DNA from 4 places in the Mesorhizobium sp. M0239 genome. Region 1 is predicted to be linked to each of the others. Evidence: riboswitches for the same ligand, from Rfam matches in the RefSeq annotation. Region 1 holds a riboswitch; each other region holds the start of a gene.
What was found. Region 1 has a riboswitch for cobalamin ahead of metE (5-methyltetrahydropteroyltriglutamate--homocysteine S-methyltransferase). Riboswitches for the same ligand answer to the same signal wherever they lie in the genome.

Region 2: linked by a shared signal. The riboswitch ahead of NKI99_RS21200 (ABC transporter ATP-binding protein) and the one ahead of metE (5-methyltetrahydropteroyltriglutamate--homocysteine S-methyltransferase) in region 1 are both predicted to bind cobalamin.
Region 3: linked by a shared signal. The riboswitch ahead of NKI99_RS18465 (aromatic ring-hydroxylating oxygenase subunit alpha) and the one ahead of metE (5-methyltetrahydropteroyltriglutamate--homocysteine S-methyltransferase) in region 1 are both predicted to bind cobalamin.
Region 4: linked by a shared signal. The riboswitch ahead of bluB (5,6-dimethylbenzimidazole synthase) and the one ahead of metE (5-methyltetrahydropteroyltriglutamate--homocysteine S-methyltransferase) in region 1 are both predicted to bind cobalamin.

The regions. Positions count from the first base shown of each region.
Region 1 is NZ_JAMYSG010000022.1:84,486-92,161, forward strand. It holds gene NKI99_RS22665 (adenosine kinase) at 1-973, shown strand, start outside; gene NKI99_RS22670 (hypothetical protein) at 1,129-1,386, shown strand; gene NKI99_RS22675 (trehalose-6-phosphate synthase) at 2,156-2,551, shown strand; gene NKI99_RS22680 (alpha,alpha-trehalose-phosphate synthase (UDP-forming)) at 2,548-3,519, shown strand; cobalamin riboswitch at 4,129-4,330, shown strand; gene metE (5-methyltetrahydropteroyltriglutamate--homocysteine S-methyltransferase) at 4,426-6,777, shown strand; gene NKI99_RS22690 (cytochrome-c peroxidase) at 7,221-7,676, opposite strand, start outside.
Region 2 is NZ_JAMYSG010000020.1:38,173-45,848, forward strand. It holds gene NKI99_RS21185 (metal ABC transporter permease) at 1-379, shown strand, start outside; gene NKI99_RS21190 (FecCD family ABC transporter permease) at 404-1,390, opposite strand; gene NKI99_RS21195 (ABC transporter substrate-binding protein) at 1,526-2,473, opposite strand; gene NKI99_RS21200 (ABC transporter ATP-binding protein) at 2,519-3,307, opposite strand; cobalamin riboswitch at 3,470-3,676, opposite strand; gene NKI99_RS21205 (AraC family transcriptional regulator) at 3,972-4,805, shown strand; gene NKI99_RS21210 (DSD1 family PLP-dependent enzyme) at 4,810-5,949, opposite strand; gene NKI99_RS21215 (D-arabinono-1,4-lactone oxidase) at 5,949-7,226, opposite strand; gene NKI99_RS21220 (MFS transporter) at 7,240-7,676, opposite strand, start outside.
Region 3 is NZ_JAMYSG010000016.1:123,831-131,506, reverse strand. It holds gene NKI99_RS18470 (FAD-binding oxidoreductase) at 1-230, opposite strand, end outside; gene NKI99_RS18465 (aromatic ring-hydroxylating oxygenase subunit alpha) at 256-1,503, opposite strand; cobalamin riboswitch at 1,618-1,819, opposite strand; gene NKI99_RS18460 (DUF680 domain-containing protein) at 2,327-2,524, shown strand; gene NKI99_RS18455 (DUF680 domain-containing protein) at 2,596-2,796, shown strand; gene NKI99_RS18450 (DUF680 domain-containing protein) at 2,866-3,102, shown strand; gene NKI99_RS18445 (ABC transporter ATP-binding protein) at 3,180-4,292, opposite strand; gene bglA (beta-galactosidase BglA) at 4,318-5,982, opposite strand; gene NKI99_RS18435 (carbohydrate ABC transporter permease) at 5,987-7,141, opposite strand; gene NKI99_RS18430 (carbohydrate ABC transporter permease) at 7,143-7,676, opposite strand, start outside.
Region 4 is NZ_JAMYSG010000001.1:313,959-321,634, forward strand. It holds gene ribB (3,4-dihydroxy-2-butanone-4-phosphate synthase) at 1-1,038, shown strand, start outside; gene NKI99_RS01500 (MFS transporter) at 1,076-2,299, opposite strand; gene NKI99_RS01505 (TetR/AcrR family transcriptional regulator) at 2,421-3,029, shown strand; gene NKI99_RS01510 (hypothetical protein) at 3,320-4,303, shown strand; partial or broken gene bluB (5,6-dimethylbenzimidazole synthase) at 4,426-5,139, opposite strand; cobalamin riboswitch at 5,155-5,334, opposite strand; gene NKI99_RS01520 (histone deacetylase family protein) at 5,456-6,382, shown strand; gene NKI99_RS01525 (exodeoxyribonuclease VII small subunit) at 6,386-6,637, shown strand; gene NKI99_RS01530 (DUF2277 domain-containing protein) at 6,749-7,015, shown strand; gene NKI99_RS01535 (pirin family protein) at 7,055-7,676, shown strand, end outside.

The DNA.
Region 1 (7,676 bases):
TTGCATCGGCAATGCCATTGTCGACATCATCGCCCAGTGCGACGAGGGATTCCTGGAGACCAACGGCATCATCAAGGGCGCGATGAACCTCATCGACACAAAGCGCGCCGAACTGCTCTACAGCCGCATGGGGCCGGCGATCGAGGCCTCCGGCGGCAGTGCCGGCAACACGGCGGCAGGTGTTGCCTCCTTCGGCGGCCGCGCCGCTTTCTTCGGCAAGGTCTCGAACGATACGCTGGGCGAAATCTACGCTCACGACATCCATGCCCAGGGCGTCGCCTTCGACACCAGGCCGCTCAAGGGCGAGCCGCCGACGGCGCGCTCGATGATCTTCGTCACCCCCGATGGCGAGCGTTCGATGAACACCTATCTCGGCGCCTGCGTAGAGCTCGGACCGGAGGATGTCGAGGCCGACAAGGCATCTGGCGCCAAGGTCACCTATTTCGAAGGCTATCTGTGGGATCCGCCGCGCGCCAAGGAAGCAATCCGGCAGACAGCCAAGCTGGCGCATGCGGCGGGCCGCGAAGTCTCAATGACCCTGTCGGATTCGTTCTGCGTCGACCGCTACCGCGACGAATTCCTCGACCTCATGCGCTCGGGCACGGTCGACATCGTCTTTGCCAACAGCCACGAGATCAAGTCGCTCTACCAGACATCGTCGTTCGACGAGGCGCTGGCGCAGATCCGCAAGGACTGCCGGATCGCCGCTGTGACCCGTTCGGAAAAGGGCTCGGTTATCGTGCGCGGCGACGAGACCGTGATCATCAAGGCGACCGCCATCAAGGAGCTGGTCGACACGACGGGAGCCGGCGATCTCTACGCCGCCGGTTTCCTGCATGGCTACACGCAGGGCCGCGACCTCAAGACCTGCGGCGATCTTGGCTCGCTGGCGGCCGGCCAGGTGATCCAGCAGATCGGCCCAAGGCCAAGGCAGAATTTGCGCCGCGAGGCGGAACGGGCTGGGTTGCTGTAGATGCGCGGGCAACTAACCAGCTGCCCTACTGACGCGATCATCGCAGTGGCCGAACTGCGTCAAAGCTCGCTGATAGCGACAGCCATTCGCTTCGGAGAACTGACCGATGCTGCTGCCGTGGAGCTAGCTGGAGAGCGGTGCAAGGCGGGCTTGCCTTGACGGCATTCATCGTCATCCAGATCGCCACCGGCATTTTCCAGAAGCTCAGCTTGGGGAAGGCCAGTAAGGTTCCGGAGGTGACGGAGAACTCGCGGCGTCCGTCGGAGCACTTGATTTGCGATCACGTCCCACGATGCCGAATGCGGGCAGACTGGTTCGCCATTGGTCTGGACCAGCGGAATTGGCAGCAGGGCTTCATCTTCGTCAATCTCGACGAGGCGCCGGATGTGAACCCCGGAATTCGCGGATATTAGGAAGTGTTCGCCTAGCTGGTATTTCACACATCCGAACCTAGGCATCGCGGTCTGGCTTCCACGATTTTGGGATCGTCGAGGCAACGAGGAAGGGATTGCGACAAAAACGATCCCTGACGGGCGGAAAGGGACTATCCCGCCCTCTCCGATCTCCGTGTCAAAACTCTTCGGCAGACGCAGAATCGCATCACGGGCCGGGCAGCCTTGGCGGCAGCGACATAGTTTCAGTTCATTTCAACAGGTGTTCGCATTTACTGGGTGTATCTCTTATCCGAACAATCGACAATTACCGCAAGCACGGTCCGCTCGATCGCGTTGCCAGCTATTTTCGCGATAAGCAGGTTCTTGAGGGCGCCGAAGCCGAAACGCGACAATCGGTCGCCATTTGCTCTGACGCTCGTCAGATTCTCGTCAGCAGGGGGTGTGCCAATCTGGGAATGCCAGTTGCTCCATCTGGGGAAATATTCAACGGAGGCATGAAATGGACGCATTGAACAACGCCAACTCGCCGCGCCGGAACCTCACATGGCAAACTGGGGCTGTTCGCGAACTAATCGCTTTTGAATAACCCCTGAGAGACTTGCCACAGGAGCGAGAACAACAAGCCGAAGTTGGCCCGTCCCGTCCTGTTGTCTCAGCCGCAGACCAGCGCTTCAACACGGCGGCCCAGCAGCCACATAGGAGTCTTATCGCAATTTCCAATCGCGGTGCGACTGTCAATTCTGATCAGCCCAAGACAGGCGGGCTTTCGGCGGCCCTGGAGTGCGTTGTGGAGCGTTCCGGCGCGGTCTGGGTAGGTTTTTCCGAACATCTGGGCGACGGCAATAAGCACCAGGTGCCACTCGTGCAGCGTGGCAAAGGTCAAATCGGGTGGCTCGATGGGCCGGCAGCGGAATATCCTCGGTACTATCAAGGTTTTGCAAATTCAATATTGTGGCCGGCGCTCCACTCGCTGCCGGACCGAATCTCAGGCTCGGAAGAGGATTATAAAAGTTATCGCGACGTCAATGCCTTCATGGCGCGCGCGGTGTCCGAATTGGGAGATAACGCAGTCTACTGGGTTCATGACTATCATTTCCTGCCGCTCGGCGCTGATTTGCACAGACTCGGCATTGACGGCCGATCGGCCATTTCCTGCATACGCCATGGCCCAAGTCTGACATGATGGAGCGCGTGCCCAATTCTGGCGAGCTAATGAAATGTATGCTCGAGTATGATCTGCTCGGTTTCCAGACCGACCGTGATGTGAGCAATTTCCTCGCCTGTGTCCAATCTCATTTGGGGCTGGAGAGCAAGGACGAGGTCGTTTTCTCGGACCGTGGCCAAACGCAATGCCAAAAGTTTCCTATAGGTATCCATCCGAAGCAATTCGAACGGTGTGCCGCAGATTCGCTTGAGGCGCAGAAAGCCTACATTTCGCAGTTGAAACTTGGCGGAGCAAAGCTAGTTATCGGCGTCGATCGGCTCGACTACACCAAGGGCATTGACAATCGGATTAAAGCTTTCGATCTGCTGGCAGTCGAGCCGCAACGTGTCTCGCTCTTGCAAATCGCAACTCCCTCACGTGGCGACATCCAAGCGTACAGCGAATATCGGCGCGACGTCGAAAGACTCGTCAATCAAGTCAACAACCGGCATGGCACGGACGAGTGGATGCCGATTATCTATGAGAACAGGTCGTTCACCCAAGCTGAGATAGCGGGTCTTTACAGAGCCGCGCGTGTTTGCGTTGTGACGCCGTTGCGCGATGGCATGAATCTTGTGGCGAAAGAATACATTGCTGCACAAGATCCGAGCGACCCTGGCGTTCTGGTGTTATCGAAGTTTGCCGGCGCGGCCGAAGACTTCGGCGAGGACGCCCTGCTGGTAAATCCGAGGCTCTCCGACGAGATAGCTACCGCGATCTCAAGAGCGGCCAGCATGCCGCGCGAAGAACGCATCCAACGCTGGCGGAGGATGATGGACAAACTTGAAGCGTATACGATCCACCATTGGTCAGCGGACTTCGTTCGGCAACTGGACAGCAGCCGGGTTACGGTCCCTGCGGATCACTTCCACTATGTTGGCTTGGGCTGGATCAGCGAGGCCCAAATGCCTTCGTATCGGACCGAGCCAGAATTGCACACGCGCTGACGCGTGCACTGGATAAAAACTGGGTCCTGCCGATCGTATGATGCAGAATATGAAGCACGCGAGCTTTGCCTCCATTTGCGCATCCCTCAATGCCGAGCGCTTGGAGAGAGAGATACTTATCCTGACCGCCTGAATGCGGCTTAAGCGGCTTATCGGGACCACAGTCGGGCTTTGCATCAGACCCTTGAGCCAGGCTCCGTCAGTGTGGTCTCTTGCCGCCGAGCGGAGTCATCACGATTGCCTAGTCACCCGTGATGACGACTGGCGTGCCAATTCCCCTCGGACCACGGTTTGGCGCTCACTCCGAGAAAACCGCTTCTACCACGCACGCACGGCTTGCGGCCGCATCGTTAAACATCGCCACCAATGCGATCTTCTGCATTCTAATGACGTTGTCACGCGCTTGAAGTCTTGTCCGAAATCCTTCATCGGCGACCTGCGAGGGATGTCGCAGCCCGACAGGGATCCATTAGTTGGACAATGGTGGCAGCGGAGCAGCGCCGCCAATGGGCGACTGAATATTTCACAATGTTAGACAAGCGTAAAAGCGAAATCACATAACGACATAAACATTTCGTTATGCGTCATTGACAAAAGAGCGGACTGCTGTGATTGTCTGCGTGTCGTGGTTCTCGCGTGCGGCGCTGCCGCAGCGGAGCTAAGAGGGAAGCCGGTGCAATGCCGGCGCTGCCCCCGCAACTGTTAGCGGCGAGCCAACCCCACTCATGTCACTGAGGCGAATACCCTCAGGAAGACGGGTAGAGGCTATGACCCCGCGAGCCAGGAGACCTGCCACGGCGAATTACGTCCACGGGCGGGGTGTCTCGGTGGCCGCTGCAAGCCGGCGTTCGTGCCGGCCTGCTAGCGCCTTCCTTGTCATCGGCGCCCCAACCATCGGGGTATGACATGACTGACTCTCAGGAAATTCCTGTAGCAACGCTCGGCGTGCCGCGCTTCGGTCGTCGGCGAGAACTGAAATTCGCGCTTGAAAGCTACTGGTCCGGAACATCGTCCGCTGGCGACCTTCTCACGACGTCGAAGGCGCTCCGTGCCGCTAGCTGGGAAGAGCAGCGCGATCGCGGCGTGTCGAAAATCCCGTCGAACGACTTCTCGCTTTACGACCATGTGCTCGACACCGCAGCCATGGTCGGGGCCGTTCCATCCCGTTACGGCTGGAATAGCGGCGAGGTCCCACTTGACATCTACTTCGCAATGGCGCGCGGCAACCAGGGTCAGACGGAGGATTGTGGACACGCTGGTCACCAGGAGGAGGCTCATGGACCTGGTGTAACCGCGATGGAAATGACCAAGTGGTTTGACACCAACTACCACTACATTGTGCCGGAACTCGATGATGGTCAGACGTTCGCCCTCTCGTCATCGAAGCCGGTCGATTACTTCCTCGAGGCTAAAGCTCTCGGCATTCACACACGCCCAGTCATCCTTGGACCCATCACCTTCCTCAAGCTGGCGAAATCGCCTGCCGAGGGGTTCGGTCCCATCGCGCTCCTACCGCGGCTGCTGCCCGTTTACGAGCAAGTCCTGCAGAAGCTGAAGCTGTCGGGAGCCGACTGGGTGCAGATCGATGAGCCAGCGCTTGTCCTCGATCTGAACCCGAACGAACGAGCTGCGTTCGAATTCGCCTATGGCCAGCTGTCGAAAGCCGCGCCCGAGCTGAAGATCATGCTGGCTACGTATTTCGGGTCGCTGGGAGACAATCTCGAAACCGCGGTTTCTCTGCCCCTGGCCGGGCTGCATATTGATCTCGTGCGCGCTCCCGAGCAGCTGGAAACGGTGGGTCGGCTCGCTCCGAAGGATCTGGTGCTCTCGCTTGGCTTGATCGATGGCCGAAACGTCTGGCGTGCGAACCTGCCCGCCATTCTCGACCGCATCAAACCGATCGTCGCCGGGTGGCCCTTGGACCGCGTCGAGATCGCGCCTTCTTGCTCGATGCTGCATGTGCCGATTGATCTGCGCATGGAGACGGAACTCGACGCCGACATCAGGTCGTGGCTCGCCTTCGCGGCCCAGAAGACCGACGAGCTGGTCTTGCTGGCCCGGGCCCTGTCCCAAGGCAGGGATGCGGTGGCAGGCGCGTTGAAAGCGTCTGCCGAGGCTGCCGCCACGCGCGTGACATCCACGAGGATCCATGACCCGCTTGTTCAGGGGCGGATCGCTAGCATTGAGGACAGCGCGAAGCGACGAGAGAGCGCTTTTGGCGAGCGCTCCAGAGTCCAAGCCGGCTCACTCGGGCTGCCGCCGTTCCCGACGACGACCATCGGGTCCTTCCCGCAGACGCCGCAGGTACGCAAGGCGCGGGCCGCTCATGCGAAGGGCCAGCTGAGCTATGTCGACTATGAGACGTTCCTGAAGAAGGAGATCGAGGCTGCAATTCGCTGGCAGGAAGAGATCGGGCTGGACGTGCTGGTGCACGGTGAGTTCGAGCGAAACGACATGGTACAGCATTTCGGCGAGCAGTTGTCCGGCTTCGCGCTCACCCAGCATGCGTGGGTACAAAGCTATGGGTCGCGCTACGTGCGTCCCCCCATCATTTTCGGCGACGTATCGAGGCGCAATCCGATGACAGTGCGCTGGTGGCAATTCGCCCAGTCGCTTACGGAAAAGCCCGCGAAGGGAATGCTCACAGGCCCAGTCACCATTCTCAACTGGTCTTTTGTTCGCGACGACGTACCCCGCTCCGAAGCCTGCCGCCAGATCGCGCTCGCCATCCGCGACGAAGTGATGGATCTCGAAAGATCCGGCGCAAGGATGGTCCAGATCGATGAGGCCGCGTTTCGCGAAGGATTGCCACTGCGCCAATCTGACTGGAAAGTCTATCTCGACTGGGCTGTCGAATGTTTCCGGATCGCTTCAACGGGTGTAAAGGACGCGACTCAAATTCATACCCACATGTGCTATTCGGAGTTCAACGAGATCATTCACGCGATTGCTGGAATGGATGCGGATGTCATTTCGATTGAGACGTCGCGCTCGAAGATGGAACTGTTGGACGCCTTCACGAGCTCCAAATATCCGAACGAAATCGGTCCCGGCGTCTATGATATTCACTCACCACGCGTCCCGGAAGTCGGCGAGATTTCGGACTTAGTCATGCTTGCCCGCGAGCGACTGTCCGACGGCCAACTGTGGATAAACCCGGACTGTGGCCTCAAAACGCGCAAATGGGAGGAGGTCCGCCCTGCCCTCATGAACATGGTCGCTGCAGCACGCGCGCTCCGGCAGAAAGTGCAGGCGTAAGGCTTCTCTTCCTCACCGTGTGGGGAGTTGCCGGTGGCGGATGTCGGCCGGGAATATGCCAAACCGATCACACTCTTGAAAATAAGCCACACGGCGAAAATGTGCGATTTTCCTTCGGCACGTGTCCTCATCCTGCAGAAATATAAATGTGACACCACGCTATAGTATTGGTCCTTGGGAACATACAGGCCCGCGCCTCGAACAAATCGTACACACGTCGTTTCTCAAAGTAGACTGCTTGGCATGTCCGCTCAGGCGGCGACAATATATGATGCTGCGCGTCTGTCCGCTTCCCCAGTTGATTTGCGCAGACAACGGGCGAGGTTGCAGGTTTCGGGTATTGCTAGCGTGGCCCGCCAATTCGGAGATGGACGTGGCAATTCGTGTGGCCCAAGTAAAAGCCGCAATCATTTTCGATTGCGACGTCCGCAGCCAGTTGGCCCTTATTTTCCTGAGATCTGCGTTACAGGCCGGGGCGTTGTCGCCGTTTCGGAGGGTAAGATGGGATAGGTGACCTCGGGTGCCTCTCCGGTCAGCGAGTTGAGGAAGGCAACAAGCAGATCAACTTCTTCGTCCGCCAGTACTACGCCAAGCTGGGTGGTCCCCATAATAGCGACGGCCTGTTTCAGATCCCAAACCTTGCCCGAATGAAAGTATGGCGCGGTGAGTGCAACGTTGCGCAGCGGCGCCACGCGGAAAACATAGTAGTCATCGGCTGCATTGGTGACCGCAAATCGGCCCTTGTCTTTGTCCGGCAGGACCTCGGCGCTGGGCTGTTCCACGAGGCCGAATGGGAAATAGGCTTGCCCACCAACGTTGATGCCGGCATGGCAGGACGAGCAGCCTTTGTCCATGAAAAGCGCCAGGCCCTGTTTCTGTTCGGAAGTCATGGCAAGCTC
Region 2 (7,676 bases), on a different contig from region 1:
TCTGCTGCTTTATTGTTTCGATCCGGCCCATGCGCGCGCGATCGGCCTGCCCGTCAACCTGCTGCATTTCGGGCTGTTGACGCTGCTCGCGTTGACCATCGTGGCCTCGCTGAAGGCTGTCGGGATCATCCTTGTCATCGCCATGCTGATCGCGCCGGGAGCGATCGGCTTTCTTTTGACGAAGAGCTTTGAGCGCATGCTCGCCATTGCTGCCGCGGCCGCCATCGGGTCGAGCGTCGTGGGAACGATCCTCAGCTATCACATCGACGCAGCCACCGGCCCGACGATCGTCGTCGTTCAGGCCGGCGTTTTTTTGCTTGCCCTGTTCCAGTCGAAGCGCCCAAAGCAACGGGTGCAACTGGGCATTTCGGGAGAGTAATCGCGGCCCTGACCCAGGCCGCACTCAAAGCCGGTTGCGGATCAGCATGGTGACGACGAAGAACGCGCCGACCGAGCTGGTGATGATGCCGATCGGCAGTTCCTGCGGCGGCAGCAGCGTTCGGGCCAGAAGGTCGCTGGCCAGCAAAAGCACCGCGCCAAACACGGCACAGCTGGCGACCAGGCGCAGATGCAGGGGGCCCGCCAGCGGCCGTGACAGATGCGGAATCATCAGCCCGACGAAGCCGATGACGCCAGCGACCGAGACAAGGATAGCCGTCGAGAAGGCGGCGACGAGAAAGGTCATCCGGCGCATGCGCGCCACCGGCACGCCAAGGCTTTCGGCGGCATTTTCACCGGCCAGGAAAGCATCGAGCCGGCGGTGGTTCCACAGCGCGTAAGCCAGAATGGTCCCCGCACCCAGTGCGCCGAGCCAGATGTTGTCCCAGCGCGCCAGGCCAAGGCCGCCCATGGTCCAGAACAGCACGGAGTGGGCGGCGCGCTGATCGCCGGCAAAGACAAGATAGTTGGTCAAGGCGGTGAACATGAAGGACACGGCAAGGCCGGCAAGGATCAGCCGCTCCGGGCCTTGCCCCCTCACCCGCGCAACCAGCAGCAGCACGACGCCGGCAGCCAATATGCCGCCGGTGAAGGCCGCGACCGGCAATGTCCAGATGCCGAAACTGTCGCCGAAGACGGTGATAACGGAAACCGCACCCGCGGCGGCGCCCGACGACAGGCCGAACAGGAACGGATCGGCGAGGTCGTTGCGGGTCACCGTCTGCAGCAGCGCACCGACGACGCCGAGGCCGGCGCCGACGCAGATGGCCAGGATCGTGCGCGGCAGCCGCAGGTCGACGACGATCTTGCCGACCGGTCCTGCCACGTCGCGCCCGCTGAAGCCGACTGCACGGCCAAGCGCGGCAACAACATCGGTCAACGGGATCAGTGTCGAACCATAGGCAATCGACAGCAGAGCGAGAGCGGCAATCGCCGCCGCTCCCACCAGCATGGCCAGTGCAAATGCCGGATGGCGCAAGCCTGGAAATGCGTTGTGTCTGTCAGGACGCGTGCGACGCACTTCCAGCATCTTTTGTTCATGCATGTCGTTGCCCCAAAACCGCTGCGCACTTTTGGGCCACAGGCATCAAAACGCTTCCGGATGCATGGCCTTGGCGATCTTGTCGATCGCTTCGATGTTGGCCGGGCCCGGCGTCAGTTCGGCATAGCGCAGGGCGACGAAGCGCTCGTTCTTGACCGCGTCCGTCTCCTTCATCGCCGGATGCGCCTTCAGGAAATCGAGCAGTTTCCTGTAGCCACCGCCATCCTGGTAATCGAGCAGGATGAGGAATTGCGGATTGCGCGACGCCACCGTTTCCCAGTCCGTATTGCCCCAGCTGGTGTCCATGTCGGCCATGATGTTGTCGCCGCCGGCGGCTGATATCATGGCGCTGGGGATGGCGAATTTGCCTGCGGTGAACGGCTTGTCCTCGCCGGAATCATAGAGGAAGACCCGCGTTCCCTTGGCGTCGCCGACCTTGGCGGTGATCTCGGCGAGCCGCGTCTTCCAGCCGGAGACAAGCTTCTCAGCTTCGGCCTCCTTGCCGAAGATCTTGCCCAGTTTCTCGACGTCGCCATAGAGTAGGTCCATCGAGGCGGCGGGGCGGCTCTTGTCGAGATGGACGCAGCTTTCCGTCAGCACCAGCGTCTTGATGCCGTGCGGAGCAAGCGTGTCGGGCGTCACTTCACCACCCGGCTTCATGCCATAATACCAGCCGGCGAAGAAAAAATCGGGCTCGACCGCGACGAGGTTTTCGAGCGTCGGATATTTCGGCGCCAGTTCCGGGATCGAACCCTGCTCGGCCTTGAACTCAGGACCCACCTTGTACCATCCGGTGATGCCGGTCAGGCCGACGATCGACGGCTGCAGTTTCAGCGCGAAAGCCATCTCGGCCATGTTGAGATCCTGGATGACGGCGCGCTTCGGCGGCGCATCGAAGGTCAGCGGCTTGCCGCAGCTGTCGACAGTTACCGGGAAGGCCAGGGCTGTCGAGGCCAGCAGCGAGAAGGCAAGCGAAAAAGCAAGGCGTTTCAAGGGTTTGCTCCTGTGGACGGGATGATCGATATGGGACGGCTTCAATCAGGATGGCGGCGCGGCACGGTTCGGAACATCGAACACCGTCAGTTCGCGGTCTTCGGTCGGATGGCGCAGACGCAGCACATCGATGCCGAAAATTTCGCGAATCAGCTTTTGGGTCAGCGCTTCGCGCGGTGCGGCGAGCGCTTGCAGACGGGCATGGTTCATCACCGCCACCCTGGTGGCGAACGGTGCCACCAGCGCCAGATCGTGCAGCACCGCGATCACCGTCATCTCGAAGCCTGCCACGAGGTCGAGCAGTTCGCCGCGGGCGCGCGGGTCGAGATGGTTGGTCGGCTCGTCGAGGAACAGGATCTTTGGCTGCTGGGCGATGGCGCGGGCCAGTTGGGCGCGCTGGCGCTCGCCGCCCGACAGCGAGCCGATGGTGCGGCCAAGCAGCGGCAGCAGGCCGGTCCGGCGCAGCGCATCGACGACAATGTCACGCTCCTCGCTCCTGCGCCGTAGCCGAGCGTGCGGGACCCGGCCCAGCTCGACATAGTCGATCACCGCCAGCCGCGGATCGGGCTGGTCGGTCTGGCCGACAACGGCGATATGCAGCGCCCGCTCGGCGGCGGAAATCCCGCCCAGCCGGCGCCCGCCGAGGTTCACCTCGCCGGAGCTCGGCCGCAGCATGCCCGACAGCATGCGCAGCAGCGTCGTCTTGCCCGCGCCGTTGGGACCGATGATGGCTAGGCGATCGCCAGCGGCCACCGAGAAGCTGACCGCCTGGACCAGATCCCGCCCATTGGCCATGGCGCAGAGGTCATGTGCTTCGAGAAGCGCTACGGTCATCGGCTGCCCGCCAGATTGCCGGGATGGCAAAGCGTGCACACGATGATGCGATGATCGATAGAGCCGTCCAACTTTCCGTCACTTTCCAAAACTGGCGACGGAACGAAGCTGGCGAAGCGGCCGACAAGACCGGGATTCGCGTTTCCTCCCGGCACACCCCGTCCGGTCAACTCAGTGATGGCAGGTCTCCTGGCTCGCGGGTCGTTGCGCCATCCTGCCTTCCCAGCCTTGCCGGCCAGTGGCATTCACGGATTTTGCTCGCCGCTTACAGTTGCGGGGGCAGCCACGGCCTCGACCCCTGGGGATCTCACCGTGTTCCCTTTTCACCCCTCGCCTTTCGACTCGGGGACCATCACCGCTTCAGCGTAGATTTCCCCCAATCGCTTCGCAATGGATTTCTCGGACGGAGTGGTGGGCCGGCTAGGGGAAACATGCATTTCACGCTCTCGATATGTAATAACATTACGCATTTAGAGGATGCCGCCTGGCGCTGTCAAGCGAAGCCTGCCGAATTTGGCTCGTCGGCGGCAAGGGGCGCTCGACCGCTGTGCCATATCGGTGTGCGACTGTGACGGGATCGGTTCGATTGCGCGGGATGCGCAATTTCGATCAAACTGGCCGCGCCAGGAAACGGCAGGATGATCTGGCCAATGCGAGGAGCAAAATGAACCCGACCGAGAAAGCGCTGTGGTTCGTCGAAAGTCATCTGCCGGAGGCGATCTCGCTTGACGATGTCGCGCAAAGCAGCGGCGTGTCGCGTTTTCATGTGACGCGGGCTTTCGGCGCTGCCACGGGCCGCTCGGTGATGGGCTACATGCGCTCACGCCGGCTCACCGAGGCGGCGCGCAAGCTGGCCGGCGGGGCGCCCGACATTCTCTCCGTCGCGCTCGACGCCGGCTACAACTCGCATGAGGCGTTCACCCGTGCCTTCCGCGATCAGTTCGGCACCACGCCGGAACTGGTGCGCGCGCAAGGCACACTCGACAAGCTCGACCTCGTGGAGCCGATCCTGATGGACCAGTCCTTCCTCACCAATCTCGAACCACCGCGTTTCGAGACCAGCCGGCCGTTCCTGATCGCCGGCCTCGGCGAACGCTACAGCTGCGAAACCAGCGCCGCCATTCCGATGCAATGGCAGCGCTTCGGCCCCTATATCGGCAACATTCCGGGCGAGGCCGGCGACGTCGCCTATGGCGTCTGCGTCAACGGCGACGATGCCGGCAATTTCGACTACATCGCCGGCGTCGAAGTGTCTGATTTTTCCGACCTGCCGAGGGAATTCAGCCGGGTGCGGGTGCCGGCGCAGAAATATGCGGTCTTTGCCCACCGCGAACACATCTCGACCATCCGCCGCACGGTCAATACGATCTGGAACAAATGGCTGCCGGCTTCCGGCCACGAGATATCGGATGCGCCGGAATTCGAACGCTACGGCCCTGAGTTCGACCCACGCAGCGGCAATGGCGGGCTGGAGATCTGGATACCGGTGAAGGCGTAGTCGGTCAGGCCATCGGCAGCGCCGGCCAGCGATCGACTATCCCGCCGCCGGAAAACACAGCGATCGACCCGAACTGCTGCAGCACGGCTTCGCTCTGCGTCGGCCTTAGAAACGCGTAGTCGCCGGGCTTTGCGGTCGCGTCGGCGGGCAAGCCCATGAATTGCTGGTTGGAGGACAGGCCGAGCAGCCCGTTCGCCTTCATGCCTTCGGGGAAGACGGGCTCGGCCATCCACTTGCCGCCATAGAGATAGCAGCCCTTGCGCGGGAAGCGGCCGAGCGCCTGCAGCAGGCGGGTGACGGCCGGCGGGCCAGGCAGCATCGGCTCGACCATTTTCAGGATCGGCGTGGCGATGAAGGCCGCCGGCTGGAAGCCGTCGAGGCCTGGCGTATCGAAATCACTGGGCAGCACAAAGGCCGAGCCCATCGAAACCTCGTTGGCCATGCCGCCATGATGAAGCAGCGCGGTCTTGCTGCCGCCGATGTTCAGGATATGGCGCTGGTCGGCGCCGAGACAGGCGACGAACGCCGACGCCTGCGCCGACGCCTTGGCCAATGCCTTTGCCGGTCCGCCGAAAAGGCCGGGAATGAGCGGCGCATGCGCCTCGTAGGCCATGACGCCTTCGCAATGCAGCCGGGCCGGCAACGCGCTCAACGCCTTCGACAAGGCCTCAGGATTGGCGAACCCGCCGCGATGCAGCCCGACATCGATCTCGAAAGCGATGCGCAGGCCGATGCCGAGTTCGCCAGCGAGGGCGCCATATTCCGCCAGTCTCTCCTCGCTGTCGATCAGCCAGCAGACACGCGACCAGTCAACATTACCCTTCACCAGCGCAGCCCTTGCCGCACCGATCGGCATCGGCTTGCCATAGAGCAGATCGGCATCCGGGAACGCCTTCAGCACCGCCTCGCTGATCGGCGGGTGAAAGGTCATGAAGCGCTCACTGCCGAGCGCCTTGCCGATATGCGCAAGCAGCGGCAGGCAGGCGAGCGATTTGTCGACCAGCCGCACGGCCAGGCCGGGATCCAGTCTCTCCTTTACCAGGGCAATGTTGCCGTCCAGCCGGTCGCGATCGAGCAGCAGGCAGGGCTGGAAGATGCCGGCTTCCTTCAGCGCATCGGACAGGGTGGAAAAATAGGTGCTCATCATTCGATGCCGAACAGGCCGGCCATATAGGGCGAGACGAAGCGGTTTTGCGGATCGACGTCGCGGCGCACCGCCATGGCATCGTCCCAGCGCGGGTAGAGCTTTTTCAGATCCGCCGCTTTCAGGCTGTGCATCTTGCCCCAATGCGGCCGGCCGCCATATCTGCGGAAGATCGGCTCTGCCGCCCGCATGAACGGCAACGGATCGTTCGCTGCATCATGGTGGATGGCGATGGAGCAGGTCAGCCTGTTGTAGAATGGCGAAAGCCAGAACTGGTCCGGCGCGACCGAGCGCACCTCCATCGGGAAATAGACCTCGGGAAAACGCTTCTCGGTCAGCTCGATGATCTCGGCCAGCGCCTTCGGCCCTTCCTCGAACGGCAAATGATATTCCATCTCGTTGAACTTGGTCTGCCGGTCGCTGGCATAGACGTTGAGCCAGTCCTGCACGTAGTCCTCGGCCGGCAATTTGGCGATGGCGCCCAGGATCAGACGGCCACGCAGCGATGGCAGCCAGGCAAGTGAGGTGCGCAGCCTGCGCAGTGTCCTCAAACCCGCCTCGTCCTCTTCCGGCGGCCGTGTGGTGGGTGCGGCGTCGCTGAAATCGCTGGCGATGAACTGCGCATAGCCGGAAAACGGAATGTAGTAGAATTCGGCCGAGCGATGCGCGGCCATCATTGCCTCGAAATCGCGCAGCATCTCGGTGATCGGCAGCACCCATTTGCGGCGGCGCAACCGGTAGGTCGCGATGTTGTTCAGCGTCACTTCGGTGAGCACGCCGAAAGCGCCGAGCGCGACACCGATGGCATGGATCATGTCCTGATCCCCTGCCCGCTTGAAGTCGCGGAGCTTGCCAAGCCCGTCGACGATCTGCACCGTCTCCAGTTGCGTGTGATAGGCGCCGAGCGTCGGTCCCGAGCCGTGCGTGGCTGTGCCCAGCGCGCCGCCGATCGCCTGGCGGTCGATATCGCCCATGTTGGGCAGGCCCTGGCCAATACCTTGCAGGATGCCCATCAGCGCGCCGAGCCGGGTCCCTGCCCGCACCCGCGCCTGATGTTTTTCAGCGTCGTGCGAGACCAGCCCTTCCAGTCTCTCCAGGGACAGGATCGTGCCCTGCGATTTCACCAGCGGCGTGAAGGAATGACCGGCGCCGGCGACGCGCACCGGGCCAGGCGCGGTCCGGACGAGATCACCGAGCTCACCGGCATCGCCGGGGCTGGCGATCAGCTTGGGCTCGGCACTTACAAAGCCCGACCAGTTGCTCCAAATGTTTGACATCCCACCTCCCCGCTCAGGCAACCGCACGACGGCGACGCGACACAAGGACGAACAGACCGAGCAGCGCCACGCTGGCCACCGCACTGGCGGCGGCGAATTCCGGCACCGGCCGGAAATCCTTGCCATCAATGAGCAGCGACGCCGCGATGGGTCCGATCGCCAGGCCGAAAAGTTGGGCTGCCGGCACCAGCAGCACGGTGGTGCGTGTCTCGTCGGCGGTAATCGCCAGACGGATCTGGTAGGGCACGATGAACAGCAGGATAAAGCCCATGGCCAGGGCAGCGACCCAGAACGTCGTCAGGCCGGGGCTACTGGCAAGAACCAGGGAACTGACAAGCGCGACGACGCCGATCGCCGCGATGGCAAGGCGATAATCGATGCGCGCCTCGAACGCCGTCGCCGTCATCGCCCCCAGGACCTGCACGGCGAGGCTGGCCGAGACGATCAGGC
Region 3 (7,676 bases), on a different contig from region 1:
GGCGAGGAGGACAGCGTATAGGTGCGCATCAGCGGCCCGTCCGATGTCGGCAGTTCCAGAGTCACGAATTGGCCCGGCTTGTAGCGGAACCAGGTCTGGTTGTCGGAGCGGAAGGTGAAGGTCTTCACGTCAGGCGCTTCGTCACTGACGCCGATCACTTCCAGCACCTGCAGCCTGTCGTTCCAGGGCGTCATCTGGTCGAGATGGCGATAGAGGCCAAGGTCCGTCATCGCATTCATCCTCTTGTCCCCTGGGCTAGGCGACGCTGCGCAAGGCTGGCCGGTCGCCTTCTGCGAGGCGCGGCCCGATGAACGACGCGTACCATTCGACGAACTGGATCACGCCGCCCTCATGCAGCTCCGAATAGGGGCCTGGTTCATAGGCCGGCGACAGGATGCCGAAGGCGTTTTCCTCGACGATGCGGCGGTCCTGGTCGTTGGTCTCGGTCCAGACATGGGTGAGCTCAGCGAGGTCGTAGTCGACCCCTTCGACCGCATCCTTGTGGACGAGCCATTTCGTCGTCACCGCGGTTTCCGTGGCACTGATCGGCAGCACGCGGAAGGTGACGGCGTGGTCGCCGAGGATATGGTTCCAGGTCGTCGGATAGTGATAGAGCAGCAAGGAGCCGATGCGGTCGGTTGAAACGCTGTCGGACAGGTTCTTCTGGACCGCTCGTTTTCCCGTCATAGTGTAGCTGACGGCATCGCGCAGCAGAGGCGCGCGGGTGGCGCGGTACTGCCCTGCCGGATCGATGCGGAATTTGCTCGGCAGGCCTGATGCCTCGCATCTAGCCCAGTGCGCGACCATTTCAGGGTCGCTGTCGGCGCCGTTGACGCCGGTCACGGTCGGAGCCTCGGGGAAGGTCTTGCACAGCTCCGGGTGATTGGCGGCGCAGTGATAGCACTCGCGGTTGTTTTCCCAGACCAGCTTCCAGTTGCCCTTCTCGACGATCGTGCTCTCGAAGGCGATCTTTGCTTCACGCAACCGGTGCGGCAAAAGATAGGGTTCGATCATCGCCCGCATCGGCGCGAAATCCGCCGGTTCCTTGGCCAGGCAGATGAAGATGTAGCCGCCGACGCTCTCGCAGGCGACCGGCTTCAGGCTGAAATCACTCTTGTCGAAACCGTCGGCCATCTGGCGGGCAAACAGCAGGCGGCCGTCCAGCTCATAGGTCCACTGGTGATAGGGGCAGACGAGCTTTGCCGCCGTGCCCTTCTCCGTGTTGCATACACGGCTGCCGCGATGGCGGCAGGAATTGTGGAAGGCGTTGATCTTGCCGTGCTGGTCGCGGACAAGGACCACCGGATAGTCGCCGATCTGCACGGTGATGTAGCTGCCCGGCTTCGGCAGTTCGCAATCATGGCCGATGAACAGCCAGTCGCGATACCAGATCAGCTCCATGTCGAGCTTGAAGTAGTCCGGATCGGTGTAGAAGGGCTGCTCCAGCGAAAAGCCTTGCCGGCGCCCCTTCAGGAGCCTCAGCATCTCGTTGCGGGTATCCATGTCCTGTCCTCGTTTCTAAGGACTGAACTGGTGGTGATGGAGGAAGGATTGAAACGCAGGCCGGCTAGGTGCCGACATGCGCTATCCACCTCTTGACCGCCCACCGCGATCAGTCGAGTCTAACAATCTCGGGCTGGTTTCCGGGCTCTGGAGTTGTCCTTGCGGACCATCGCGACACCTTCCCAGGCAGTTGCCCAGTGGTCTCCCGTTGCGACTTGAACTCCACCACCGTTGCGGGGGCAGCGCCGGATTCTGACCGGCTTCCCAATTCTCCGCCTCGTCGTCACGAAGCGGCACCTGAGATGGTATGATCTAACCACGATCGGGGGCGCGCCGTCGGCATGAAAACGACATCGTATCCATGCGGCGCGACACGGCATGCGAACGTTCCCGCAGACCGTCGCGGGCTGAAATCCACCTCCCGGATGGCCATTTTGCCGGCAGCGATATCCCCGAATCGGATCCCTTGGCGGGGTCAAAAAAGGTTAACGGTTTCGAAAAGTGACTATTAGCTCGATCTAAAATCGAACCGAACGGTTCGTTTCTGTTGACGGTGCGTGCAGGACGGTGTGAACGCTGGGCCTCTGAAACAGTCGGTGATCCATCCAGTGGTTACATCTAACATGCTGATATAAAGAAGAAAAATATACCCGTAGATTCCCTTGGCACAATTTCAAGGTGTGGATTCATGGTCCACACGGAACAACTTCGTGATTGGAAAAGGCGGGGTTGCCCTCCCACATCGGAGCTGTCCGAACGACGCGATTTCATTTCCAAGACACGCCGCTAGACGGACGGAAAAAGACGATACTGGAGTACAAAAATGAAAAAGATCATTCTCACTGCCGCAGCCCTTTTGGCCATTTCCGGCAGCGCCTTCGCTGGTAGCGACCACTACGGTTCGAACGCCGCGGCAGCCACTGCTGTCGACAGCTCGTACACCGCTTCGACCAAGAAGTCGGAACCGGCTGCTCAGGCGCCTGCCCAGGGTGCTGACCGCAACCTCTTCGGCAACAACTAACAGCCGATTCCCAGTCGACGGCGGGCTCGCCCGCCGCCCTGGCGAAATTCAGACATTCAGGAGTATTTAAGATGAACAAGATCTTCATTGCCGCCGCCGCCGTTCTGGCCATCTCCGGCAGCGCTTTCGCCGGCAGCGACAACTACGGTTCGAACGGCTCTAACCAGCCTGCCGCCGCAGTGGACCAGTCGTACACGGCTTCCACCAAGACCTCGGAACCGGCTGCCCAGACGCCCGCTCAGGGCAGCGACCGTAACCTCTTCGGTCGCTAACAGCCAATTTCGCAAGCGACGGCAGCTGTGTCTGCCGTCCTGGCGAAATCCAGAATTCAGGAGATTAAAATGAACAAGATCCTTATTGCTGCCGCCGCCGTTCTGGCCATCACCGGCAGCGCGTTCGCCGGCAGCGACAACTTTGGCTCCAATGGCGCCAATCAGCCTGCGGTTACTTCGGTTGACAGCGCGCATACGAGCTCGGTCCGCAACAGCGGTGGCCTCGTCGAGAAGCTGCTCAATTCGTCGGGCGACGTGGAGAAGTCCGCCCCTCAGGGCAGCGACCGGAATCTCTTCGGCCGTTAACAGCCGAAGCTGATCTTCAACAAAAGAGCGGCGGGCCTAGCCCGCCGCTCTTTTTGCGTCCAAGACGCGGTCCTGCCTCAGGCCGCCTTCGCTTCAGCCTCATGAAGGGCAAACGACCGTCCGTCAGCGTCGAAGATATGCAGGTCCTCGCCATTGGCGCTCAGCCGCAACGTCGAACCACGCTTGACCTCGACATTGCCGGGCAGCTTGGTCACCAGCGGCAGGTCGGCGCGACCGATGTCGACATAGACCAGCTGCACCTCGCCGAGCTGCTCGACATAGTCGACCGTCCCCTCGAACAGATAGTCCGCGCCGCTGGCGATGATCAGGTCCTCCGGCCGCACGCCAAAGCTCACCGCAGCACCCTTCGCCGAAGCCGGCGTTGCGATCGGCACGGTTGCCTTGCGTCCGCCGACATGGCTGACGACGGTCGGATTGCCTGACTTGTCGATGGTCGCGGGCAGGATGTTCATGGCCGGCGAGCCAATGAACTGGGCAACGAACAGATTGCCGGGCTTCTTGTAGAGATCCATCGGCGTGCCGACCTGCTCGATATGGCCGTCCTTGAGCACCACGATGCGGTCGGCCAGCGTCATCGCCTCGACCTGATCGTGGGTGACGTAGATCATGGTCGTGTTGGGCATCGATTCCTTGAGCTTGGCGATTTCGATGCGGGTGGCGACGCGCAGCGCGGCGTCGAGGTTCGAAAGCGGCTCGTCGAACAGGAACACCTTCGGATTGCGCACGATGGCGCGGCCGATGGCGACGCGCTGGCGCTGGCCGCCTGACATCGCCTTGGGCAGGCGGTCGAGATATTTGGTCAATTGCAGGATCTCGGCGGCCTGACGCACACGGCGGTCGATCTCGGCCTTGTTCTCTTTGCCGATCTTCATCGAGAACGCCATGTTGTCGTAGACGGTCATGTGCGGGTAGAGCGCGTAGGACTGGAACACCATGGCGATGCCGCGCTTCGACGGCGGCACGTCGTTCACCACTTCGCCGGCTATTCTAAGCTCGCCGGAGGTGATTTCCTCGAGCCCGGCGATCGATCTCAGCAATGTCGACTTGCCGCAGCCCGACGGGCCGACGAAGACGATGAACTCGCCCGACTTAATATCGAGGTCGATGCCGTGGAGAATGTTCAGATTGCCGTAGGACTTCTTCACTTGTCTTAGCGTGACATCGGCCATTTGGTTTCCTCCAGTGATTGGAAATTCAGTCGAGACGCCCGAACCAGGCGCCGTAGCCGCCAAGCTCGATGGAACCGCTGTTCGCCTGCCCCGAAAATCCGTGCCCGGGCAGAGGTTGCAGCGATCGGCCGCCAAGGTCAACCTTGGCCGGCCCGGCTCCCAGATTGAAGACGCAGACGATCTGCTCGTTGCCTGCGCGGCGCGTGAAGGCGACGGTATCTCCCTCACTTTCGATGAAATTGATGTCGCCCTTGGCGAGCGCCGGATGGGCACGCCGGAAGGTGAGAAAGCGTCGGTAGTGCTCAAGCAGCGAAGCCTCGTCGCCCTGTTGGACATTGACCGCTTGCGCTAGATGCTTGGCCGGCACCGGCAGCCAGGGCTTTGCTGGGGAGAAGCCGCCATTCTTGGCGCCGCCATCCCACACCATCGGTGTGCGGCAGCCGTCGCGGCCCTTGAATTCCGGCCAGAAGCGGATGCCATAGGGATCCTGCAAATCCTCGAATCGCAGCTCTGCTTCACCGAGCCCAAGCTCCTCGCCCTGATAGATGCAGACCGAACCGCGCAGGGACATCAGCAGCGCCGAGATGACCTTGAGATAGGCTGTCGGGTCGGCCTCATTGGCCGCCCAGCGCGAGGCCGGGCGCATCACGTCATGGTTGGAAAAGGCCCAGCACGACCAGCCGTCGCTGGCGACCTTGCCGAAGGATTCCAGCACCGAGCGAACCTTGCCCGCGCTGATCTTTTCCGGCGCCAGGAAATCGAAGGAGTAGCACATATGCACGCGCTTGCCGCCGGCGGTGTAGGCGGCAACCACTTCAAGCCCGCGCTGCGAATCGCCGACCTCGCCGACCGCTGCGGTTGCCGGATATTCATCAAGCAGGGCACGGAACCGTTCGAGGAAGCCGAGGTTCTCGGGCCGGCTCTTGTCGTAGAGATGGTCCTGGTAGTTGTAGGGGTTGACCGCCGGCGCGGTCTGGTCGTTGCGCTCTTCCGGCGGCAGCGGCGGATTGTTTTCCAGGCCCTGGCTGTGGAAGTAGAAATTGATGGTGTCGAGCCGGAAACCATCGACGCCGCGCTCCAGCCAGAAGCGGGTGACGTCGAGCAATGCGTCCTGGACTTCGTGGTTGTGGAAGTTGAGGTCGGGCTGTTCGGCCAGGAAATTGTGCATGTAATATTGCTGGCGGCTGGTGTCCCATTGCCAGGCCGAGCCGCCGAAGATCGACAGCCAGTTGTTGGGCGGCGTGCCGTCCGGCCTGGCGTCTGCCCAGACGTACCAGTCGGCTTTCGGGTTGCTGCGGCTCGACCGGCTTTCCTTGAACCATGGGTGGTTGTCGGCGGTGTGCGACAGCACCTCGTCGATCATCACCTTCAAGCCCAGCCTGTGCGCCTCGGCGGTCAGCGCGTCGAAATCGGCCAGCGTGCCGAACATCGGATCGACATCGCAGTAATCCGATACGTCATAGCCGAAATCTTTCATCGGCGACTTGAAGAACGGCGAAATCCAGATGGCATCCGCGCCGAGTGCGGCGATGTAGGGGAGGCGGCCTATGATGCCCTTGAGATCTCCGATGCCGTCGCCATTCGAGTCCTGATAGCTGCGCGGATAGATCTGGTAGATCACCGCGCCCCGCCACCAGTCGCGATCGATGGCGAGGTCAGGCTTCGAGCTGGCCTTCAAAGCGGATTGCATCGTCTCAGCCTCCTTTCACCGAGCCGGCAAGCAGCCCGCGGACAAAATAGCGCTGCAGCGAGAAGAACACGATCAGCGGCACGATTATGGTCACGAAAGCCGATGTCGTCAGAATCTCCCAGTCGCCGCCGCGTGAGCCCAACAGCGCGTTGAGCTTGGCGGTCAGCACGATCTGGTCCGCCTCTGTACCGAGGAAAACCATCGCCACCAGCAGATCGTTCCATACCCACAGGAACTGGAAGATGGCAAACGAAGCCAGCACCGGGAACGACAGCGGCAAGACGATCTTGACGAAGATCTCGAAATCGCTGGCGCCGTCGATGCGCGCCGATTCCATGATTTCGCGCGGCAGGCCGGCAATGTAGCTGCGCAGCAGGTAGATGGCGAAGGGCAGGCCGAAGCCGGTATGCGCCAGCCAGATGCCGAGATAGGTCTTCGACGGCATGCCGAAGAAAGCGCCGACGCCATTATAGAGTTTCAACAACGGGATCAGCGACATCTGCAATGGCACCACCAGCAGGCCGATGATGACCGCGATCAGCAGCGCCCGGCCGGGAAACCGCATCCAGGCCAGCGCATAGGCGGCAAAGGCCGCAATCAGGATCGGGATCACGGTCGCCGGAATGGTGACGGTCAGCGAGTTCATGAACGACCGCCCGATGCCCTCTGAAAACAACACCGTCTTGTAATTGTCGGTGGTGAATTTCGGTGGCGCCGACGAGGCATAGTAGACCCGCTGGCCGCGATCGCCTTCGAATGCCTTGGGCGAGGCCATGACGAAGCTGCCGTCGGCGTTGAGCTGCAGGGTCACGCCGTCGCCGAGATCGGCCGTCGTGCCGGCGGGATATTGCGTCGGTGCCGCCGATTTGACGCCGAAGGCGCTGATGTCGCGGGCAGCACCGTCGCCGAAGATGTTGCCCTCGAGAACGAACTTGCCGTCCTTTTCGACTTGCGTCGAGGCGGCTGGCAGCCGGCCGGCTTCGGTCTGGGTGGAGTTGGAGAACGAATTCCACCAGCCCGAGGCGATGATCTGGTTCTTGTCGCGCAGCGACGAGACCAGGATGCCGAGCGTCGGGATGGTCCAGATGGCGACGAAGACGAGCACTGCGATGTGGACGCCAAAGCGGCTGGCGAAGGATTTTCCGGTCGCGACGGCCATCTCAATGTCCTCCCGTCTCTTTGTTCGCCTGGCGGATGTTCCAGACCATGATCGGGATGACCGCGATCATGATGATGATGGCGATGGTGGCGCCGCGGCCGAAATCGCCGCCGCCTCGGAACATCCAGTCGAACATCAGATTGGCCAGCACCTGGCTGTTCCACTGGCCGTTGGTCATGGTCAGCACGATGTCGAACACTTTGAGCACCAGGATGGTGATCGTGGTCCAGACGACGGCGATGGTGCCCCAGATCTGCGGCACCATGATCTTCCAGAAGATCTGGAACGGATTGGCGCCGTCGATGACGGCGGCTTCCAGCGTTTCCTCGGGAATGCCGCGCAAGGCGGAGGACAGGATGACCATGGCGAACCCGGTCTGGATCCAGATCAGGATCACCATCAGGAAGAAATTGTTCCAGAACGGCAGCGATATCCAGACCTGCGGCTGGCCGCCGAAATGCTGGATGATGGCGTTGAGGATGCCGATCTGCGTCTGGCCCTCGCCGCGATACTCGTAGATGAATTTCCAGATCAC
Region 4 (7,676 bases), on a different contig from region 1:
GTCGTCATGGATGATGACGGGCGCGAGAACGAGGGCGACCTGATCGTCGCCGCCGTCCACTGCACGCCCGAAAAAATGGCGTTCATCGTTCGCCACACGTCCGGCATCGTCTGCACGCCGATGCCGCGCGAAGAAGCCAAGCGGCTTAACCTTGCGCCGATGGTCGCCGACAACGATTCCGCCCACACCACGGCTTTCACCGTCAGCGTCGATTTCAAGCATGGCACCACCACGGGCATCTCGGCCGAAGATCGCACTTTGACCGTTCGCAATCTTGCCAACGGCAATGTCGGTGGCTCGGATTTCGTCCGGCCCGGCCACATCTTCCCTTTGATTGCGCGCGAAGGCGGCGTGCTGATGCGCTCCGGCCATACCGAAGCCGCGGTCGACCTGTGCAAGCTCGCCGGCCTGCCGCCGGTCGGCGTCATTTCCGAGCTGGTCAATGATGACGGCACCGTCAAGCGCGGCCCTCAGGTGCAGGCTTTCGCCGAGGAGCATGGGCTGAAGCAGGTTTCGGTCGCCGACCTCATCGCCTACCGGCAGCGCAAGGAAACTCTGGTCGAACGCGTCGCGTGCTCGGAAATCGACACGCTCGGCGGCAAGGCACAGGTCTTCACTTACACGCTGCCGTGGGACTCCATGCATCACGTCGCGATAGTCTTCGGCGACATCCGCGACGGCGAGGAGGTCCCGGTGCGTCTGCATTCCGAGGATGTGGTGACCGATGTCTTCGGCACCAGCCACCGGCTCGACGCCATCATGAAGGCGATGGGTGAGCGCAGGCGCGGCGTCATCGTCTATCTCAGAGAAGGCTCCGTCGGCGTTGCGCATCAGGAACGCAAACGGCCGGCCAGCGGCGACCGCGAGGATCACGAAGAGGCTCGCCGCCGCGAAAACGAGTGGCGCGAGATCGGGCTCGGCGCGCAGATCCTCAAGGATCTCGGCATCTCCTCGATCAACCTGATCGCCTCGCGCGAACGCCACTATGTCGGCCTCGAAGGTTTTGGCATCCACATCGCCAAGACCGAGATCCTCTAGGCAGCTAGCGCCCGGCTCGAAACCGGGCGCTATCTGATTATTCCGCGGCAATCGCGGCCGCTTCACATACGTCCATCTCGCACTCAGTCGTGGCAAGGCTGCGTTGGCCAAGCAGCACCGTGGCCAGCGCGATCGTGCCTGAAGCCACCGACACCCAGAACCCGTTCGGTGCACCGAACGCATCCACCACCGCGCCGGCCGCGAACGAGCCCAGCGCCATGCCGATGCCGATGCCGGTCATGACCCAGGTGATGCCTTCGGTCAGCATCGCTTCCGGCACATGCCGCTCGATCAGGCCGAAGGCCGTGATGAAGGTCGGCGAGATCGCCACACCGCTGATGAACACGGTCAGCGCCAGCAGCGGCACGGTGTCGGCGGCGAGCGGCAACAGCGTGCCGAGCGCGACGAGGGCGACTGCGATGGCGAGCTGGCGTTGCAGCGGCGCCTTCAGGCTGAGCGCGCCGACGATGATGCCGAGCACGAACGATCCCAGCGCATAAACGCCGATGACAAGGCTGGCGGCGCCGGGTTGGCCAAGCTCCTTGGTGATCGCCACGGTGGTCACTTCCGTCGTCGCGAAGGTTGCGCCGACGAAGATCAGGGCAAGCGTGATGATCTGAACCGGCCGCAGGCGGATCGCCGAGCCGCTTGAGTTATGGTCGACCGGCCGCACCTGGGGCTCGGTCGAGCGTTGCAGGATGAAGGCCGCTGATCCGAATGCGAGAAATAATGTGCTCACCAGAACGCCGGCTTCCGGGAATAGGGCGGCACTCAGGCCGACCGATAACGATGCCCCGGCGATATAGACCAGTTCATCGGCCACGGACTCGAAGGCGAATGCGGTGTTCATCTGCGGTCGTCCTCGGAAAATCTCTGTCCAGCGCGCCCGCACCATCGCAGGTATGCTTGGCATGGCGGCGGCCAGGAGTGCCGACACGAACAGCGTCCACACCGGCCAGTCCTGGTTGGCCGCCGCTATGAGGACGGCGAAAGCCAGCACCGCGATGATAGTGGTGGGCACGGCGATTCGTGTCTGGCCCAGGCGGTCCACCAGTCTCGATATTTGCGGCGCGACGAAGGCGTTGGCCAGCGCGTATGTCGCCGAGACGGCTCCAGCCAGCCAGTATTCGCCGCGCGCCTGCGACAGCATCGCCACGATGCCGATGGGCGCCATGGCGATCGGCAGGCGCGCGAGGAAGCCGGCGGCCGCAAAGCCCTTGGCGCCGGGGGCACGAAAGATTTCCGCATAGGGATTTTGCATCGGTTGGTTCCTCGACAAAGGACGATTGGACAATTACATACGGAGCGTATGATTATTAGATAGAGCATACGCCGCGTATGTCAATTAGCATACGAAGCGTATGTGAATAGGTCCAGGACACATGCACAAACCCCGCAAGGAGATGATCGCCGAGACGCGCGCAAAGCTTATTGCGGCGGCCCGTCATGCCTTCGGCACAACAGGCTATGCGGAAGCCTCGATGGATGATTTCACCGCTTCGGCCGGGCTGACGCGCGGTGCGCTCTATCATCATTTCGGCGACAAGAAGGGGCTGTTGCAGGCGGTCATAGCCCAGATTGACGGCGAGATGGCGGCGCGCATCAATGAGGTCGCGTCGAGAGCGCCGACCCGTTGGCAACATTTCGTCGACGAATGCTCGACCTATATCGAGATGGCGCTGGAGCCGGAAATCCAGCGCATCATGTTCCGGGATGGCCCGGCCGTGCTGGGGGATCCAGCGCAATGGCCGAATTGCAGTGCGTGCATCGCTTCAATGACCGACCATCTGACCGCGCTGCAGGAGGAGGGGGTCGTTGTCTCCAGCCTCGACCCCGAGACGGCCTCGCGATTGATCAACGGAGCGAGCAGCCAGGCAGCGCAACGGATCGCCAATTCGAGCGACCCCGAAGCGACGTCGAAGAAGGTGGTGACGGCGTTCAAGCAACTGCTCGAAGGCCTGCTCAAGAAGCCGGACCCGCAGTCGAATTGAAGTTCCCACCGGAGCTTTCGTGCCCGGCAGCTGTTCCCGATAGGAATTTTTTCTTGACTCGGTGACCTCAGCTAAGGTATATATTCGTCCATGGTGCTGATTTGCGCCAGTGACCCGCCGCACAGGCGGGTTTTTCGTTTGATGCTCCGTCAGCCGCGCGCCGGCGAAAGGCTCCGAAAGAAAACCGTCAGCCCGAATTCGTTGCCCTTCGGCGTCAAGGGCCGGCAATTGACAATCGCCGGGTTGAGCCCATCCTCTTCCACCATCTCTGAGGCGGAGATTCGGGGCACATGTGGGATTTCGAGATCGGCCGGTCGGTGTCCATCATGATGCGGACCTGGCCGTTCATCGTCTTTCGCATGATCGTCTATTTCGGCATCACACTGGCCTACATCATGGCGACCGGCACCGGTGCCTCGGTCGGCTATGGCGTCGGCCATATCTCCACCGATCCCGACGGGCCCATGTCCTTTGCCCTGTGGGGCGGCGTGGTCGGGTTTGGCATCGTCTCGATCGCGGTCTACTGGATCCGCGAATACATCCTCTACATCGTCAAGGCCGGCCACATCGCCGTCATGGTTCATCTGATCGACGGCCGCGACATTCCCGGCGGTCAGGACCAGATCGCCTACGCCAGGGATATCGTGACCCAGCGTTTTGCCGAGGCCAACACCCTTTTCGTCGTCGACCAACTCGTCAAGGGTGCCATCCGCGCCATCACCAGCCTGCTCGGCGGTATCGCCGCCTTCCTGCCGATACCGGGCCTGAGCGGCCTGGTCTCCTTCATCAACACCGTGATCCGCCTGTCGCTGACCTATGTGGACGAGATCATCCTCGGCTACAACATCCGCATCAATTCAGCCTCGCCGTTCGAGACGGCGCGCCAAGGCGTCGTGCTGTATGCCCAGAACGGCAAGGTCATGGTCAAGAACGCCGTCTGGCTGGCGGTCATCATGTGGGGCGTGTCATTCATCATCTTTCTGATGATGCTGGCGCCTGCTGGCGCAATTCTGTTCCTGATGCCTGGTCAGCTCGCCGGCTGGGCTTTTGTGCTCGCCATCGTCTTCGCCTGGGCATTCAAGGCGGCGTTCATTGAACCCTTCGCCATCGCCTGCTTGATGCAGGTCTATTTCAAGACCATTGCGGGCCAGGTGCCGGATCCCGCCTGGGACGCCCGGCTGGCCGAGGCGTCGTCGAAGTTCAGAGAGCTCAAGGACAAGGCGCTGGCCTCCTTCGGCGGTTCGCGCTGGGGTACGGCCGGCGCCACACCCTGATCCGCTGGGCGGGTGATGTCTGGTGAGGCAGAAACGGTGTTGAGGCGCGCCACGGTGGATTTGAGCTGTGTCTCGCCTTGCCCGGAAAAGGTCTCGCTCATGATCAGCTCCGGCAGCGGCAGCCGCCGTCCCCAGCCATGCGTTTCAAGGTCCGGTTTGGGAGCGAACTCGGAAACACGGCCGACGCAGAGATAGGCGATCGGCGTTACGTGGTCCGGAATGGCCAACAGCCGCTTCAGCGCCTCAGCCTCGATGATGCTCACCCAGCCGACGCCAACGCCCTCGGCACGCGCGGCCAGCCAGAAATTCTGCACCGCGCAGACGGTGCTGTAGAGATCCATCTCCGGATTGTGCCAGCGTCCCAGCGGCGAACCCTTCGAGCGCTGCCGGTCGCAGGTGATGCAGATGTTGAGCGCGCTCTCGCAGATGCCTTCCAGCTTGAGCTTGCGGTACAGCGCCTGTTTTTCCGCCTCGATCGCCGGCAGTTCCTGTTCTCGCGCGGCCAGGAACAGGTCGCGCACCTCCGCCCGTCGTTTGACATCGCGAATGACAATGAAATTCCATGGCTGCATGAAGCCGACCGATGGCGCGTGATGGGCGGCAAGCAGCAGCCGTGCCAGCACGTCGTCATCGATCGCGGTGGGCAGGAAATGGCTGCGCACGTCACGCCGCGTGAACATGGCGCGGTAGACCGCATCGCGCGCATTCTGGTCAAATCCATCGTCAATGGCAGCGGTCATGTGTTCCGGCATCGCTTGTCCCCTTGCGATTGCAGATTCAAAACTGACAGAGCGTACTTTGTGCGTCCAAGTAGACGCACGTCGCTCTGATGCCATCCGCCTGACCACGCGGATGACAATGCCTGCCAGGCCGGTCTTCTGGCTCGGGATCAACCCGCGTCCGGTGCCTTCCCGTCATCGACAGTGGCATTTACCGGCGCGGTCCCCCTCACAGCGTTGGGCACGCCACGGAATTCAACCGTGTTCCCGATTCTCCCGCTTGCGGCGGGCACCAGGCAGTACCAGGGACCTTACGCCGAAGCGCCCGCGGGGCCAATGCCTGCGGCGACGCGAATGGACGCAGTCGCGATTTTCCCCAGTCATCGGCCGCCCGTGCATGGCCTTTGTCGATCCGGGTCACTAGATTAGGACGATGACCACCCGTCTCTACACCCATCCGATCTTCCTCGAGCATCTCACGCCGCCCGGACATCCCGAGCGGCCCGACCGCTTACGCGCCATCGAGCGCGTGCTCGACGACGAAGCCTTTGCCGGGCTCGATCGTATTCAGGCGCCGGAAGGCGACGAGGCCACCATCCTCTACGCGCATCCCGCCGATTTCGTCGCCCGCGTGCGCGCCGCCATCCCCGACGAGGGGATTGCCCGCATCGATGCCGACACCACTGCCAGCCCGAAGAGCTGGCAAGCGGCGATCACCGCGATCGGCGCCGCCAACGCCGCCGTCGATGATGTCTTTTCGGGCCGCGCCGACAACGTCTTCGTCGCCGCCCGGCCGCCCGGCCATCATGCCGAAAAGACCACGGCGATGGGCTTTTGCCTGTTCAACACGGCGGCGATCGCGGCGCGTTATGCGCAGAAGAAACACGGTGTCGAGCGCGTTGCCGTCGTCGACTGGGACGTGCATCACGGCAATGGCACGCAGGATATTTTCTGGGACGATCCGTCGGTGCTCTATTGCTCGACACACCAGATGCCGCTTTATCCCGGCACCGGAGCGAAGACCGAAACGGGCGCCGGCAACATCGTCAACGCACCGCTGGCGCCGCAGACCGGCAGCGAAGTGTTTCGCGATGCCTTCCTGTCGCGCGTCCTGCCCGCGCTCGACAATTTCGCGCCCGACCTGATCATCATTTCGGCGGGGTTCGACGCGCACCACCGCGATCCGCTGGCCGAGATCAATCTGACCGAGGATGATTTCGACTGGGCGACCGGCCAGCTGATGCAGCGCGCGGCACGCCACAGCGGCAACCGGCTCGTCAGCCTGCTCGAGGGCGGCTACGATCTGCAGGGATTGGCATTTTCGGTCGCCGCCCATGTCGGGCGACTGATGAAAGGATGAATGATGGCCGATGAGACCAACGAAGACGTCAAGGCGATGAGCTTCGAGCAGGCACTCGATGCGCTGGAGAAGATCGTCGATGATCTGGAGCGTGGCGACGTGCCGCTCGACCAGTCGATCAAGATCTATGAGCGTGGTGAGGGGCTGAAGGCGCATTGCGACCGGCTGCTGAAGGCCGCCGAGGACAAGGTCGAGAAGATCAGGCTGTCGCGCGACGGCAAGCCGGTTGGAACGGAGCCACTCGACGCGGATTGAGGCTCGGTCCGAACGATGGCCTCGCCTCACCGGTTTTTGGACATGATCATGATCGAGGATATAACTCGTTCCGATTGAAACAGCTCAAGGACAAGAGGAGATACGGAAGCGATGTGCAGAAACATCAAGACCCTGTTCAATTTTGATCCGCCGGCAACCAATGACGAGGTGCGCGACGCGGCTCTTCAGTTCGTCCGCAAGCTGAGCGGAACCACGCGACCCTCGAAGCAGAACCAGCACGCCTTCGACCATGCCGTCGAAGCCATCGCCGCCTCGGCGCGCGAACTGCTCGATTCCCTGGAAACCCACCAGCATCCGCGTAATCGCGAAGAGGTGGCGGCCAAGCTGCGGGCAAAGGCGGCGATCCGCTTTGCCTGATGCGGCCAGGCGGCCTTCGACCACCGACAAGGAGAGTCCATGAGCTTCTTCCCCGGGAAAGACCCTGAGGCAGGCGATGCCTTCGCCAGCGATCAGATCGAATTGATGGTCATACCCAACGCCAAGGATATCGGCGGTTTTCAGGTGCGCCGTGCCCTGCCGACGGCAAAAAGGCGGCTGGTGGGGCCTTTCATCTTCTTCGACCGCATGGGGCCCGCGGTCCTGCGCGCCGGTCAGGCACTGGATGTCCGTCCGCATCCGCATATCGGCCTGTCGACGGTCACCTATCTGTTCGACGGCAAGATCCGGCACCGCGACTCACTCGGCACCGAAATGGTCATTCAGCCCGGCGACGTGAATTTGATGACCGCCGGCCGCGGCATCGTCCATTCGGAGCGTACACCGGAGGAACTGCGTGGCGCGCCGATGTCGGTATCCGGCCTGCAGACATGGCTGGCGCTGCCGGACGACAAGGAAGAGGTGGCACCGGTTTTCGAGAATACCGCAGCGCTTCGGCTTCCCGAGATCGAAGCCGAAGGCGTCAACGGGCGCCTCATCATCGGCGATTTCCAGGGACTGCGGTCCCCGGTCAGGGCCGACACGGAGACGCTCTACGCCGACCTGCGCCTGGCGCCCGGCGCCAGCGTGAAAATCCCTGCTG